2 regions of the Nocardia sp. NBC_01503 genome follow, and region 1 is predicted to be linked to the other one. Evidence: riboswitches for the same ligand, from Rfam matches in the RefSeq annotation. Region 1 holds a riboswitch; the other holds the start of a gene.
The links. Region 1 has a riboswitch for ZMP and ZTP ahead of glyA (serine hydroxymethyltransferase). Riboswitches for the same ligand answer to the same signal wherever they lie in the genome.
Positions count from the first base shown of each region.

Region 2: it holds a riboswitch for ZMP and ZTP, as region 1 does, so the genes downstream of both, OHB26_RS29850 (phosphoribosylaminoimidazolecarboxamide formyltransferase) here and glyA (serine hydroxymethyltransferase) in region 1, are expected to answer to the same signal.

Region 1 is NZ_CP109596.1:3,780,435-3,788,110, reverse strand. Features, by position in the region: gene OHB26_RS17005 (LGFP repeat-containing protein) at 1-6, opposite strand, end outside; gene OHB26_RS17000 (PhoH family protein) at 208-1,608, opposite strand; gene OHB26_RS16995 (DUF488 domain-containing protein) at 1,838-2,224, opposite strand; gene OHB26_RS16990 (hypothetical protein) at 2,246-2,521, shown strand; gene OHB26_RS16985 (hypothetical protein) at 2,528-2,842, opposite strand; gene OHB26_RS16980 (glutaredoxin domain-containing protein) at 2,923-3,273, shown strand; gene glyA (serine hydroxymethyltransferase) at 3,452-4,747, opposite strand; ZMP/ZTP riboswitch at 4,874-4,958, opposite strand; gene OHB26_RS16970 (DUF885 domain-containing protein) at 5,333-6,529, opposite strand; gene coaA (type I pantothenate kinase) at 6,699-7,631, shown strand; gene OHB26_RS16960 (hypothetical protein) at 7,636-7,676, opposite strand, start outside.
Region 2 is NZ_CP109596.1:6,544,917-6,552,592, reverse strand. Features, by position in the region: gene OHB26_RS29870 (ATP-dependent DNA ligase) at 1-486, shown strand, start outside; gene OHB26_RS29865 (DNA polymerase domain-containing protein) at 483-1,553, shown strand; gene OHB26_RS29860 (hypothetical protein) at 1,605-2,096, shown strand; gene OHB26_RS29855 (hypothetical protein) at 2,100-2,399, shown strand; ZMP/ZTP riboswitch at 2,465-2,545, shown strand; gene OHB26_RS29850 (phosphoribosylaminoimidazolecarboxamide formyltransferase) at 2,575-3,723, shown strand; gene OHB26_RS29845 (hypothetical protein) at 3,760-4,215, opposite strand; gene OHB26_RS29840 (hypothetical protein) at 4,412-4,663, shown strand; gene OHB26_RS29835 (LLM class F420-dependent oxidoreductase) at 4,660-5,499, opposite strand; gene OHB26_RS29830 (winged helix-turn-helix transcriptional regulator) at 5,562-5,960, opposite strand; gene OHB26_RS29825 (NADP-dependent oxidoreductase) at 6,115-7,035, shown strand; gene OHB26_RS29820 (AraC family transcriptional regulator) at 7,006-7,676, opposite strand, start outside.

The DNA.
Region 1 (7,676 bases):
GCGCATTTCATCCCTCTCGATAACTGGCCAGGCACTCAGCAATCATTCGGCAAAACAGTTGGAGTTCACCGAATTAACAGCCGAGCAGCTATTTGAGCGGAATATACCCTGCCAACTATGAGATGAAACACAGGCCAAAGATTTGCCCGACCGAGTCGACGAATCGACCCGATCGGGCAAAGGTGTGCGAAGGGTTTCTACGGCCGCTTACGCGTTCGGCCCGAACTCCTCCAGCATCTCGGTGACCAGCGCCGCGATCGGCGAACGCTCACTGCGGGTCAGGGTGATGTGCGCGAAGAGCGGATGCCCCTTGAGCTTCTCGATCACCGCGGCGACACCGTCGTGTCGCCCGACTCGCAGATTGTCGCGCTGGGCCACATCGTGGGTGAGCACCACCCGCGAACCGCTGCCCAACCGGCTCAGCACCGTGAGCAGCACATTGCGTTCGAGGGACTGCGCCTCGTCCACGATCACGAAGGAGTCGTGTAGCGACCGCCCGCGAATGTGGGTGAGCGGCAACACCTCCAGCATGCCGCGCGCCTGCACCTCCTCCATCACCTCCGGGCTGGCGAGCCCGTCCAGGGTGTCGAAGACGGCCTGCGCCCAGGGCCCCATCTTCTCGCTCTCGGAGCCGGGCAGGTAGCCCAGATCCTGGCCGCCGACCGCGTACAGCGGACGGAAGACCACCACCTTGCGATGAGTTCGCCGTTCCAGCACCGCTTCCAGGCCCGCGGTCAGCGCGAGCGCGGACTTGCCGGTACCGGCGCGGCCACCCATCGACACGATGCCGATGCTCTCGTCCAGCAGCAGATCCAGGGCGATGCGCTGTTCGGCGGAGCGGCCGTGCAGGCCGAACGCCTCCCGGTCACCGCGCACCAGCTGCACCCGCTTGTCCGGCGAGACGCGGGCCAGTGCGCTGCCCCGGGCGCTCAACAGTCGAATACCGGTGTGGCACGGCATATCCCGGGCCTCGTCCAGATCGATGACCGAATCGCTGTAGAGCTTGTCGACGATTTCGGAGCCGACCTCCATCTCCACCATTCCGGTCCAGCCGGAGGTGACGACATCCTGCGCGTGATACTCCTCGGCCCGCAGGCCGACCGCGCTCGCCTTGACGCGCATCGGAATGTCCTTGGACACCAGCACGACTCGTTGCCCCTCGGCCGCGAAGTTGAGCGCGCAGGCGAGAATCCTGGAATCGTTGCTGTCGGTGCGGAATCCGACGGGCAGCACATTCGGATCGGTGTGGTTCAACTCCACCTGGAGTGTCCCGCCACCGGTTCCGACCGGTATCCGCTGATCGAGCCGACCGTGGGCCAGACGAAGATCGTCCAGCATCCGAAGTGCCTCGCGGGCAAACCAGCCCAGTTCGTGGTGGTGGCGTTTGGCCTCGAGTTCACTGATCACCACGAGTGGCAATACGACGTGATGCTCGCCGAAGCGAGTCAAGGCCCAAGGGTCGGAGAGCAGTACCGACGTATCCACGACGAAGGTTTTCAGTCCTGATTCGGACGACTGCGAGGCGCGAACTCCCGGACCTGTGGTGCGCGTGCCCCGGTTCGAGGCGGCGTTCCCGGTGGGAGCGTTGACGGAGCGTGCATCAGTCACGGTGGGCTCCTTTGCCACTCGCGCGGTACCGCGCAAGCGTTCTCGCTGGGCCGGTCGGGCTCTAGGGTCGTACGACCCGAGGGCCGGGTACCGGCCCCCTCGCACTGAGTTGCTCAGTCACGATCAGGACCTCCCGTACGAACCACACCTACGCGGCCCGCACTCCCGACGCTACCGCCGAAATCGCGATCCGGCTTCCCGACTGGCAGGCACATTGGTGAAGAACTCGTTAACGCGTACCCCCTGTGGGCGTTTCGTCCAATTCGCCCAGGAGTACCGGGACATGGCTTCGCTCCGGGTCTTTCACCGCTGTTACCAGCGTCAATGGCTCCGCGGCGGCCGCACGGCGCAATCGCGCCAAAGCTTGCTGCGGCGCGTCGGCGGCGAGTTCAAGTCGATACCGTGTCTCGAACTCGGCGCGTCGTGCCTGCGGGTCGGCGTGATACCACCTCCGCAGCTCATTCGAGGGCGTCACATCCCTGGCCCATTCGTCGATGGCCGCCTGCTGTTTGCTGATGCCGCGCGGCCAGAGTCGATCCACCAGCACCCGGCGGCCGTCGTCGGCCGCGGGCGCGTCGTACACGCGCTTGACCCGGTACCTCGGTTGCTGTGCCATCGGTCCATTACAGTCTTTTTCATGGCCGATACCCAGGATCTCGAGGCACTCTCCACCAAGGATTTGCATGACAAAGCCGTGAAGCTGGCGGTTCGCCACGGTGATGTGAAGTTCCTCTGGGAGCTGCTCAAGTCGATTCCGGCCGCCGAGGCCGCCGCGGGCGATATCGGCGAGAGCGAGGCCGATATCAAGTACGTCCTGCCCATGCTGGACGACTACGTGCACGCCGGCGAGGGTGAGATCGGCGAGGTGCTGCGGCCGATGTACATCGACTACCTGAGCAAACGCTCCTCGTAGTCGAAGCTACGAGATGCCGTGCAGGCCGGTGAGAACGGCCTGCACGAAGGGGCCGAAGCCTTCCGACCCGGACCCTTTGTCCTTCATATGCACGGTCGTCGTATCGCTCATCTCGAAGACGGCGCGGACGATGCCGAGGCGTAGCTCGAGCTCCAGTCCCGCGCCCATCAGGACATGATCGACCTTCGTCTCGGCGAAGACCGCCTTCATATCCTCGAGGCCGAGGCCCGAGCGTATCTCGATATCGGGAATATCCAGCCGCTCGCGCACATCGTCCACGACGGTCGCCTTCAAGCCCAGTATCAGCACTGTGGTCGCCATATCGACCTCCGATCCGCCTCGAATCATAGAAGACGGCGATGGTGTTCGCGGGCAATCCCTTTCGCCTCTAAACTCCGGACATGACCGCTGAGACCACGCCGGAACTGGTCGTCTACCGCCGCCCGGGCTGCCCGTTCTGCGCACGCCTGCGCCGGGTGCTCAATCGCAATGGGATCATCTACCGCGAGGTCGATATCTGGGATGACCCGGAGGCGGCCGCATTCGTCCGCACGGTCGCCGACGGCAATGAGACGGTGCCGACGGTGAAGCTGAAAGCCGGTGCCAAGGAACGCTATTGGGTGAACCCGCGCCCGCAATGGCTGCTCACGGTGATCAATACCGACGCGCCGGCGTTGACCGGCGGCCCGAAGAGCTATTGGCCGATCAGGCGCGACGACCTCCCCCGCCCGCGCCCACCGCAGACCAACTGAGCCACCTCCCCCGCCCGCGCCCACCGCAGGCCAACTGAGCCACCTCCCTCGTTACCCGCCCACCATGAGGGTGCCGTCCACCGGAGGGATGCGCCGCCCGCCAGATCCGGCGGCCTCAAAGCGAAAGGCCCGCCGCGACTTTCGTTCGCAGCGGGCCCTATTCGTTTGTGGCTGAGTATCAGCCGAGCAGGCGCCAGTCCTCCAGGCCCTCGTAGAGGGGGAAGTCCTGGGCCAGCTTGGAGACGCGCTGGCGCAGCGAATCCAGGTCGGCGGAGCCGGTGAGGGCGGCGGCGATGATCTCGGCGACCTCGGCGAATTCGGTGTCACCGAAGCCGCGGGTGGCCAGCGCCGGGGTGCCGATACGCAGGCCGGAGGTGACCATCGGCGGGCGCGGGTCGAACGGAACGGCATTGCGGTTCACGGTGATTCCGATTTCGTGCAGCAGATCCTCGCCCTGCTGACCGTCGAGCTGCGAGTTGCGCAGATCGACCAGGACCAGGTGCACATCGGTGCCGCCGGTGAGCACATTGATGCCCTTGGCGGTGCAGTCGGCGGCGGTGAGGCGCTCGGCGAGAATCTTGGCGCCGGACAGGGTGCGCTCCTGGCGCTCCTTGAACTCCGGGGTGCCGGCGATCTTGAACGAAACCGCCTTGGCCGCAATGGCATGCATGAGCGGTCCGCCCTGCTGACCCGGGAACACCGCCGAGTTCAGTTTCTTGGCGAACTCCTGCTTGGCCAGGATCAGACCCGAGCGCGGACCACCGAGGGTCTTGTGCACGGTGGAGGACACGACATCGGCGTGCGGGACCGGCGACGGGTGCAGACCCGCGGCGACCAGACCGGCGAAGTGCGCCATATCGACCCACAGGTACGCGCCGACCTCATCGGCGATCTCGCGGAAGGCCGCGAAATCCAGCTGCCGCGGGTACGCCGACCATCCGGCGACGATCACCTTCGGTCGGGTCTCCCGGGCGATCTTGCGCACCTCGTCCATATCGACGCGGTGATCTTCCTTGGAGACGCCGTAGGCGTGCACCTCGTACAGCTTGCCCGAGAAGTTCAGGCGCATACCGTGCGTGAGGTGACCGCCGTGCGCGAGATCCAGGCCGAGCAGCTTCTCGCCCGGGCTCATCAGCGCCATCAGCACCGCGGCATTGGCCTGCGCACCCGAGTGCGGCTGCACGTTCGCATACTCCGCCCCGAAGAGTTCGGTGACGCGGGCGCGGGCGAGATCCTCGACGATGTCGACGTTCTCGCAGCCGCCGTAGTAGCGGCGGCCCGGGTAGCCCTCGGCGTACTTGTTGGTGAGCACGCTGCCCTGCGCCTGCAGGACCGCGCGCGGCACGAAGTTCTCCGAGGCGATCATCTCGAGGGTGTCGCGCTGGCGGGCGAGTTCGCCGCCCATCGCGGCAGCGACCTCGGGATCGAGCTCAGCGAGGGACTGGGAATTGACAGAGGAGGTCGTCTGCGTCACGGCGCCGAGTCTATTGGCCGTGGTCGGAGTGTCGGCCAGGGGGTTCTGTGGTGTGTCGATAACCGGGTGCTGATCCATCGCAACCTCCGTGCTCGGAGAGCTCTCGGGGGTACCGAAAGTCCTCTCGCCCAGCACCCAGGCGCGCGGTGCGGGACTTCGGTGCTTCCCGGTGGTTACTTCCACCTCGAGTGCGCCAGTCGCGGTGCGCCCAGCTTATCCCGCACGCGAAATCTCCGAGCACACGCATCACGAGCGCATCATGTCCGATGCCCCGAAAAATAGGGGCGGGACGTGATCTGTCCAGGGAAAGCGGGCGGTTTGCCCGGAACTGTAGACAGCGTCACAAATTCACGCTATGGCGGAGCGATAAATCTCGGTATTGTTGCGCATCGCTGGCCGAACTGCGCCAGTGTCATTGGCCCAACAGAATTTTCGAGGTTCAGAATGCTGTACAACATCGCAGGCGGCGGTATCCAGGACATGCTCTTCGCACTGCTGAAGTCCATGTGCACCATGTCCAGCGGCGGCGCCGCTTGTGCAGGGTGGGGCGCGTAAGCACCCCCGGAACACTGGCGGGGAGTCCCCTCACATTCGGCGAATCGCGCCGGGTGTGAGGGGTTCGTCCAATAGGCGGCGGAAACGCTCGGATCGCTCCGCCGCATCGGCCGCCTGTTCCAGCCAGCCGCCGAGTAGGCGATACCCCTCCACATAGGTGGAGATGTAGGCCCGCCACAGCGGCGAAGACAGAAAACGCAGCGACTGCCGTGCCCGATCCGGCGTCACCAGACTCCAGCGCCGCAGGAACTCCGCGACCTCATCGACACCGCGCCCTCGATCGTGCAGCAGTAGCGCCGCATCCTGGCGCACGCCCAGCAGTTTCGCCGAGGCGGTCGAAATCCGTTCCGCGCGTTCACCATCGAAGCGCAGTCCCAGATCGGCGTAGATGTCCTGCGCCCAGCGACCCCAGCCCGGACCGACGATCGACTTCAGCGCCAGATCCGCCAGGCCCTCGGCCATCAGGCACTGCGGGGTGTTCACCACGAAGAGCGTCTGCTCGTCCTGCCCGGCCGCGACGAGTCCGGCCTCCTTGCGGCAGTGCTCGGTGTGATGCCCCGGATACGACTCGTGCGCGATCAGATGCGGCAGCTGCGAGAGATGCTGTTTGAGATCGGAGTTGATGGCCACCCGGGACTGATAGTTCCCCAGGTAGTAATTGAAGCCGGACCACGGCTTATCGCCCACCACTTCGTACTCCACCCGTTCGTGATCGGGCAGCGGATAGCGTTCGCGGACCAGTTCGCGCAGTGCGCTGGAGAAGGCGTCCACGCATTCCTGGAGTCGTTCGGGCGGAATCTCATCGCCGCGGCGGTGCGCGGTGATGCGATCGAAGAGCGCACCCTCGCCGGGCAGGGCCTCGTCCAACCGCCGGTGCGCCTCGCGGTAGTCGTCCTCATCCCCGGGCGCGATATCGACATCGAAGTAGGCGCGCACCTCATCGATGAAGGAGATGTCGTCGCCCGCGAATTTGCGGCCGGAGCACTCCAGTGCGCGCAGGTGCGCGTCCAGGAATTCGGTGCGCTCGGGCGTGAGCCCCGCCTCGGGCAGCTCCTTCAACAGTGCGGCGGCCTTGTTGGCGAGCTCGCGCGGCTGCGGTGCGGGCGCGTTCTCGATCTCCCGGCGCAGCGCCGGATCACCGGTGTAGGCATCGACGAAACCGTCCTCCAACCGGTCGAAAGCCAGGCCGAGGCGGAGGTATTCGGTGACGAGTGGATGCGCTGCCATAACAGGCGACTGTATTGGATTGCGCGGCTTCCGGTGTCGCGGACGGGACGCTCGCTATGGCATATCTCACTGGGGTTACCGGCCAGTAGCAACACCTGGTGTTCACCGGCTTGTTGGACCCGAGCACAATTCGGCTATGCGTTGTCGGCCGATCCTGGGACGTGGATAAATGGCACGGATGAGCGAGCCGAGTCCCTATGTGGAATTCGACCGGAAGCAGTGGCGCACACTGCGTAAGTCGACTCCCCTGGTGCTCACCGAGGAAGAGCTGACCGGCCTGCGCGGCCTGGGCGAGCAGATCGACCTCGAGGAGGTCGCCGAGGTCTACCTGCCGCTCGCCCGTCTGATCCATCTCCAGGTCGCCGCCAAACAGCGGTTGTTCGCCGCGACCGCGACCTTCCTCGGCGAGACCCATCCCGATCGCCAGGTGCCGTATGTGATCGGCGTGGCGGGCTCGGTGGCGGTCGGCAAATCCACCACCGCCCGCGTACTGCAGGCGCTGCTGGCGCGCTGGGATCACCATCCGCGGGTGGATCTGGTCACCACCGACGGATTCCTGTACCCGACAGCCGAACTCACCCGGCGCGGCATCATGCATCGCAAGGGCTTCCCGGAGTCGTACGACCGCCGCAAGCTGCTGCGCTTCGTCACCGAGGTGAAATCCGGTGCGACCGAGGTGTGCGCGCCGGTCTACTCGCATATCGCCTACGACATCGTGCCGGGCGAATTCCACTGTGTGCGCCAGCCCGACATCCTGATCGTCGAGGGCCTGAACGTACTGCAGACCGGACCGCGGCTGATGGTCTCGGATCTGTTCGACTTCTCCGTCTACGTGGACGCGCGGATCGAGGATATCGAGAACTGGTACGTGCAACGCTTCCTGTCGCTGCGCGAAACCGCCTTCGCCAACCCGAATTCGCACTTCCACCACTACGCACGCTTCAACGACTCCGAGGCCACCAGTGCGGCCAAGGAGATCTGGAACAACACCAACCGCCCGAATCTGGTGGACAACATCCTGCCGACCCGCCCGCGCGCGACGCTGGTGCTGCGCAAGGACGCCGACCACGCCATCAACAGATTGCGACTGCGCAAGCTCTAGAGGTTCATAGTCGCCAGGCCGCGTCCAGCCGTGCCGCCACATCGA
Region 2 (7,676 bases), 2.8 Mb from region 1:
ACCGCGGACTGTGTGATCGCCGGATTCCGCTGGCACAAGGACGGTGAAGGCGTCGGATCACTGCTGCTGGGACTCTTCGACGCCGAGGGCAATCTGCATCATGTCGGGGTGGCCAGCAGTTTCACCGCGGCCCGGCGCAAGGACCTGGTCCAGGAGTTGGCGCCGCTGCGGGTGAACGCGCTGGAGAATCATCCGTGGCGCGAATGGGCCGACGCGGCCGCGCAAGCCCGCGCGGACGGGAAGATGCCGGGCGGGGTGAGCCGGTGGACCGGCGGTAAGGATCTGTCCTGGGAGCCGCTGCGCACCGAACTGGTCGCCGAGGTCCGCTATGAGCATGTGATGGCCGGGCGGCTGCGGCACGGCGGGCGCCTGGTGCGATTCCGCACCGACCGCACCCCCGAATCGTGTACCTACGCCCAGCTCGACGAGGTCGCCCCCGCCGAACTCTCGGCGATCTTCGACGAGGCGAAAGGTGTTGCGCGGTGAGCGCTTCGGTCGAACTCGAGGTGGACGGGCACACCGTCACCCTGTCCAACCCGGACAAGATCTACTTCAACAAGCGTGGCGAGACGAAACTGGATCTGGCCAACTATTACCTGTCGGTGGCCGAGCCGATCATGAACACCATCGGCAATCGGCCGGTACTGCTCGAACGCTATCCCGATGGGGCGTCCGGCAAGTCGTGGTTCCAGAAGCGGGTCCCCAAATCGGTGCCGGACTGGTTGCGGACCACGGTCGTCTCCACCCCCAACGGCACCACCAGCGACGCCCTGGTCGCCGCCGATATGGCGCATATCCTGTGGGCAGTCAATTTGGGCTGCTTGGGATTTCACGTCTGGCCCACCCATGCGGGCGCCGAACTCGAGGCCGCCACACCGCAGGTGCACGATGCCAACGGTGACCTGCTGCCCCCGACCGGTATCACCGACGAGCTGCGCATAGACCTGGACCCCTCCCCCGGTATCGGCTTCGACGATCTGCGTGAAGCGGCAAGGCGCACCAGGGATTTGTGCACCGAACTGGGGATCGATGTGCGCGTGAAGACCTCCGGTTCGCGCGGTCTGCACCTGTACGCGCTGCTGCAACCGAACTGGGACGGCTATCAGGTGCGCGCGGCGGCGGTGGCGCTGGCGCGCGAACTCGAACGCCGCCACCCCGACACCATCACCGCCGCCTGGTGGAAAGAGGAGCGCGGCTCGCGAGTGTTCGTCGACTTCAACCAGAACGCCCCGCACAAAACGGTTTTCGGCGCGTGGTGTGTGCGCCCGAAGGTCGGCGCCCAGGTCTCCACGCCCATCTCCTGGGATGCCCTGGACACGGTCACCAATGACGATATGACCATCGCGACCGTCCCCGCGCGCGTGGCCGAACTCGGCGACCCCTGGGCCGACCGTATCCCGCAGTCCTTGACCGCACTGCTGGAGATGTCCGAGAAGGATATGGCCGCGGGCCTGATGGACGCCCCGTGGCCGCCGCAGTATCCGAAGATGCCCAATGAGCCCCCGCGCGTCCAGCCCAGCCGCAAGGCCACACCGGATCCGAAGGGTTCCTGATCCGCGCGTACGCTGCTCACCTGCACTGATCCACTCGAGAAGGGGGATGTCATGATGCGCAAGGTCCGCACGGTCGCGGCGGTCGCCACACTGCCGATCCTGGTTTTGGCCCTCTCGGCCGGTCCCGCCGCCGCGGGCCCGGTGTCCTTCGATTCCGCGCACGTGGACCTCTCGCCGGGCTGTGCGGGCACGGTCACCGCCGAGGTATCGGCCAGCCAGGGCCAGCAGGCCCGCGAATTCGCCGATTTCATCGACAGCACTGCCCGGGTGACGGTGAACTTCACCCCCGATGCCGCCAGCAACCCCCTCGGTTCCCTGTCCGCCGCCCCCGGCGGTGACAGCTGCCAGGTCGCCACCACGGTCACCATGCGCAACCTCGACACCGGGGTGAGCAACACCGAAACCCGCACCACCGTGCACGACGGCCACTACGGCTGGAACGCCGCCTTCTTCACCCTCCCCGGTTCGGGCCGCGTCGCGGTCCAGGTCAGCACCAACCCGAACCCCGCCGAGCTGACCATCGACGTCCCCGCCCCCTACTGACCCATGACCGACGAGCGCCCCGCCGGCCGATCCCGCTGGGGCACCCCCACCACCCTGGTCCTGTACCGAACCCCGGACCGCTGGCGCCACGCGGTCTACCTGAGCGACCCCGACGGCGTCCTGGACGGCTCCCTGCCCGATATCGCACCCACCTGCGCCGTCGAACAGGCCCAATCGGATCTGCATCGCCGAGTCGAACTCGCGAACGGTCGAAGGTTCCATCTCTCCTGGCACGAGGCCGACAAACCCGACTGGTGGACAGCCGAGGTCACAGACCTGGGCCCGCTGCCCCAACCTGAGTGACAGCAGTACCTGAGTGACAGCAGTCCGCGCACCGGGGTGGTTGGTGCGGACTTCCTGTTCTAGAGTTGGTGTTTCGCGACTGGCGTCACGTGGGCAAGACCACGAGGAAGCGCGGTATCGGAGCGTCGTCCGCCTGGGTGCTCCCGAACTCGAGTTCGGGATGTGGAGTGCGGCAATGGATTTGCGATATGGGATGAACCCCCGGCAGCGGGCTCGGATTGCCGGGGACAGTGCCGCGCATGTGCGGGTGCTGCACGGGTCGGGGTCGATGATCAATTATCTGGATGCGCTCAATGCCTGGCAGCTTGTCGCCGAGGCGCGGCGGGCGACCGGTGCGGTGGCGGCCGCGTCGTTCAAACATGTTTCACCGGCGGGGGCCGCGCTGAACGGGGTACTCGACGACACCGTGCGCACGGTGTGGGGTTTGGGCAGCGCATCGTTGGGATCGCTTGCGGCGGCGTATGTTCGGGCGCGCGACGCCGATCCGCGGTCATCGTATGGCGATATGATCGCGGTGTCCGAGCCGGTGGATGAGGAGCTGGCGGATCTGCTTGCCACGGTGGTCTCCGACGGGATCATCGCCCCGGGGTACGCGCCCGGGGTCGTCGCGAAGTTGGGTCGTAAGAAGGCCGGACGCTACCTGGTTTTCGAGATGGATCCGGACTACTGTCCGCCCGCGGTCGAGATGCGGACCGTGTTCGGTGTGGCTCTCGAGCAGGATCGCGATCGAGAACCGATCACGGCGGATCTGCTGCGTTCGGTCCAGGGTCCCGCGCTCACCGATGCCGCCTCGACCGATGCGGTTCTGGGGATGATCGTGGCTCGCTATACCCAGTCCAACTCGGTGGTCTTCGTCCGTGACGGCATGACCGTCGGTGTGGGTGCCGGTCAGCAATCGCGCGTGGACTGCACCCAATTGGCCGGGAACAAGGCGCGAACCTGGTGGTTGCGCAGGCATCCGGGCATCCGGGATCTGCCGCTGCCGTCGGGGTTACCACCTCAGCAGCGAGTGAACTGGCAGATCGCACTGGCCTCCGACACTCTCACCGCCACCCAGCGCGACGAACTCGCGGGATTGCTGCCCCGACCGCACACGCTGCCGGACAATCGCGAACGTGCCCGCTGGAGTCGCGAACTGACCGGTATCACATTGGTGTCCGACGGCTATCTCCCGTTCCGCGACAATATCGATGTCGCCGCCGAATACGGTGTCACGCTCGTGGTCGAACCGGGCGGTGCACTGCGCGGTGACACGATCGCCGATGCCTGCCGCGAACATCGCATCGCGCTCGCCCGGACGGACCTTCGACTGTTCCATCACTGAGATACCCTCGCGCACAAGCGGTTTGCGGGTCGGGGATCAGCTCGGGCGGGTCGGGTCCGGCGGGGGTGCGGAGTCCGGATCGGCGGGGGTTTGCGCTGTGGTGGGGGTGACTCTGCGGGGTTTGGCTATGCGGCGGATGCCCACGGTCGGGGAGGTGTCACCGGCGCGGCGGCGGCGCAGGGCGTCCAGGTCGAAGATGGTGGCTTCGCGGGCCGGTTGGGTGGGGTCCTGCGGTGGGGTGGTGGGGTGGGCGGGGCCGGGGTCCACGGGCCACCAGCCGGTTTCGCGTTGCAGTTCCGAACGCAGGACGGGCCTGGTGGGGGCGGGTTCGTAGGGCGAATCACCGCTGGCGTGCCAGGTTTTGCGGGGTGGGCCGTCCGGATCTTCGGGTAGTCGGCGGGGGCGGCGGGGCAGGCGGGTGAGTTTGGCGGCTTCGAGCGCGTTCTCGTCAGGGTTCGGTGGGGTTCCTGGGCCCGATAGTTCGTCGCTCACGTCCGTATTCTCCCTCGAGATCCTTGCACTCGTCTGCATGCGCTGTCGCACACGTGACGAATCAACGATAACCAAGAACCCGCCGGGGATCGCTCAGGCGGGTGGTCCGGGCGCAACGAGAACGATCCGGTGCAGGGATGGGAACGACCCGGCATGATCGCTGGGCGTCTCCGGTTCCAGGGGTGATGATGGCTGTGTGGCGAGTGAACGGATCCAGGTGCGATGCGTTTTGGTGTTCGGGGACAGTGAGAACGCGGTCGCCTACCTCGAAACACCGTGGCATCCGGCACGATCGCCCATGGCGTGGGCGGCGAACGAGATAGCACGGCAGGCCGGGCTGCCCACCAATGAGCTGCCCGGCCGCGAATTCTGGGCCGATGCCGAACGATCCGGCGAAGGAGCGCTGCGACTTTCGGGGTTTGTGCTGGTGTACGACCCGCGACTCTAGGCGGACACGCGGGCGGTGAGTACGGGGGCCAGGGTGCGCAGCACCTCGAGGTGGTCCCCGCCCAGCACCTGTAGCGCGATATGGTCCCCGCCCGCGCGCAGGTGTTCGGTGGCCGACTCGACGATCCGGTCGGCATCACCGTGCAGGATGAGCGCGTCCACCAGGCGGTCACTGCCCGCGCCTCCGAGTTCTTCGGCGGCGAAACCCGAGCGGCGCAGGTTGTTCGCGTAATTGCTCAGGGTCAGGTAGAAGCGCGTGAAGTCGCGGCCGACGGCGCGAGCGCGCTCGGGATCGTCGTCGAGCACGATTTTGTGTTCGGGCGCGATGAGGGTGTCCGGGCCCAGCAGTGCGCGCAGTGCTGCGGTGTGCTCGGGGGTGCTCAGGTACGGCAGCGCCCCGGCGGTACGGTCGCGGGCGAGCTCGGCGACCTTCGGGCCGAGCGCGGCCAGGGCGCGGCGTTCCTTCGGAACCTCGGCCTTGTCCAGCTGATCAAGGTAATTCACCAGTGCGTCATAGGGTTTGGTGTATTCGCCGGTGTTCTCGCGGTGCCCGACACCGACACCGAGCAGGAATCGTCCCGGGAAGCGGTCCTCGAGGCGGTGGAAGGTCGCCGCGGCCTGCTCGGCCGGGGACGCCCACACATTGACGATGCTGGTGGCGATGGTGATCGACTCCGAGGCGGCCAGCAACGCGTCATAGCCGTCCCAATCCGCGGCGGGCGAACTGCCCAGCCATATCGCGCCGTAGCCGAGTTCCTCGAGCTCACGCACCCCCGCGGGGGTCACCACCTGGTGGGGCAGCCATACACCGAATGTGCCGAGTTGATCTTTCGCCATACCTGCGAGCAACAGCCGTGCCCGGATGCGCATTCCCGCCCGCCGCTACCGGTTTCGCCGATTCAGTTCGCGGTGTCGAAGGCGGTGCGCGCGGCGAACACCTCGTCCATGTTCTCCTCGGCCCAGTTCTTGAGCATGTTCAGGATCGGGAACAGACTGCGCCCCAACGGGGTCAGTGAATAGTCCACGCGCACCGGCACCTGCGCGGTCACGTGACGTTCGAGCAGCCCATCCCGTTCCAGGGTGCGCAGGGTTTGGGTGAGCATCTTGTTGCTGATTCCCGCGACAATCGCCGAGATCTCCCCGTACCGGCGCGGCTCACCGGTGAGGGTGGCCAGTACGAGTCCGGTCCATTTGTCGCCGAGGGTGTCCATGAGCTTGTTGGTGGGACACGCCGCGACGAACGCGTTGTAGTCGTTCTTGCGCTGTTCGCGCTGCTGGGCAACGGTTTTGGTGGGCATGCGGATTCCTTCCGGTGGGCTAGGCACTTTCCGGTGCCTTCTTCTCACGAGCTGACCGCCGGGCTTAGGTTGAGCACACGCCCGCCGCCGGACATCCGGTGCGGGCGTTCCACCGGTGGCTATTGCAACCCTTCGCATACTCAGGAGCATTCCGATGCGTGCTGTCGCATTCACAGAATTCGGCGGGCCCGAGGTTCTCACCGTCCTCGACCTGCCCACACCCGCGCCCGCCGCGGGTCAGATACTGGTGAAAGTTGTTGCGAGCCCGGTGAATCCGGTCGATACGGCGGCCCGCGCCGGATATCTGGCCGGTCTGCTGCCCGCCCGGCAGGTGTATGTGCCCGGGGTCGAGTTCTCCGGAGTCGTCGCCGAACTCGGCGCGCGGGTGGACGGGTTCGGCGTGGGGCAATCGGTGATCGGCCTGTTGCCGTGGCTCGCGGATCCGGTCGGCGCGGCCGCCGAGTACGTGGTCATCGCCGCCGAGGCTCTCGCTCCCGCCCCGCACAGTGTGGATCCGGTCGCGGCCTCGACACTTGCGTTGAACGGCATCACCGCGGATCTGGCGGTCTCGGCCGCACGGTTGGCACCGGGGCAGCGCGTGCTGGTAACGGGTGCGGCCGGAGGCGTGGGCGGTTATGCGGTGCAGTTGGCGGCCGCGCGCGGCGCGCAGGTGATCGCGGTGGCCTCGGCCGGTGACGCGGATCTCGTACGCGCTTTGGGCGCGACCGACTTCCTCGATCGCGCCCATGCCGATATCGATTCGCTGCGCGCGCTGGGCCTGGACGTGGTCATCGACGCGGCTGTGCGCGGCGCGGAACTGATCGCCGCGGTCCGCGACGGCGGCCGTTTCGCGGCGCTGTTGCCGCCCGCCGCACCCGAATCCGAGCGCGGCATCACCGTGCACACCGTGCAACAGTCCCCCAACGGCCCGCGCCTGGCCGAATTGGCGACACTGGTCGACGCCGGAACCCTGACCCCGCGGGTCGCGGACACGCTGCCATTGCGGGAGGCCGGGTCCGCGCACGCCCGTTTCGAGAAGGGCGGACTACGCGGACGGCTGGTCCTGCTCCCCTGACCGCCCGTCACCGTTCTCCGTCGAGGTGGCGGAGTTCCGGTATCTGCCCGGGGCGACTCCGAATTCGCGTTTGAACGCCTTGGCGAACGCGAATTCGGAGGTGTACCCGCAGCGTTCGGCCACCACCCGCACCAGGGCATCGGTATCGCGCAGCATGCGCGCGGCCAGGGTCATCCGCCACCAGGTCAGATAGGTCTGCGGGGCGGTGCCGATCACGGCGGTGAATCGCTGGGCGAACACCGAACGCGACAGGCCGCCGACCGCGCCGAGCGATCGCACGGTCCAGGGTGCGGCGGGTTCGCGGTGCATGGCCGCCAGCGCGGCATACAGGGCCGGATCACGCAGCGCGCCCGCCCATCCCGTGTCCTCGGGCTGATCGTCGTACCAGGCGCGCAGCATATATTGCAGCAGCACCTCCAACAGCGGGGCGATCACGCCGGAGTGGTTTCGGGTGTCGAGTTCCAGGCCCAGCAGATCGATCGCCCCGCGCAGTGCGGTGTGGTGCCCGATGCGCGCGGGCAGGTGGATGACATCGGGCAGTTCCGAAAGCAGTGGATGCGCCCGGGATTGGTCGAGCCGGTATGCGCCACACAGCAATACGGTGGTCGAGGCGTCTTCGGACGGTGTCCCGGCGGCTGTTC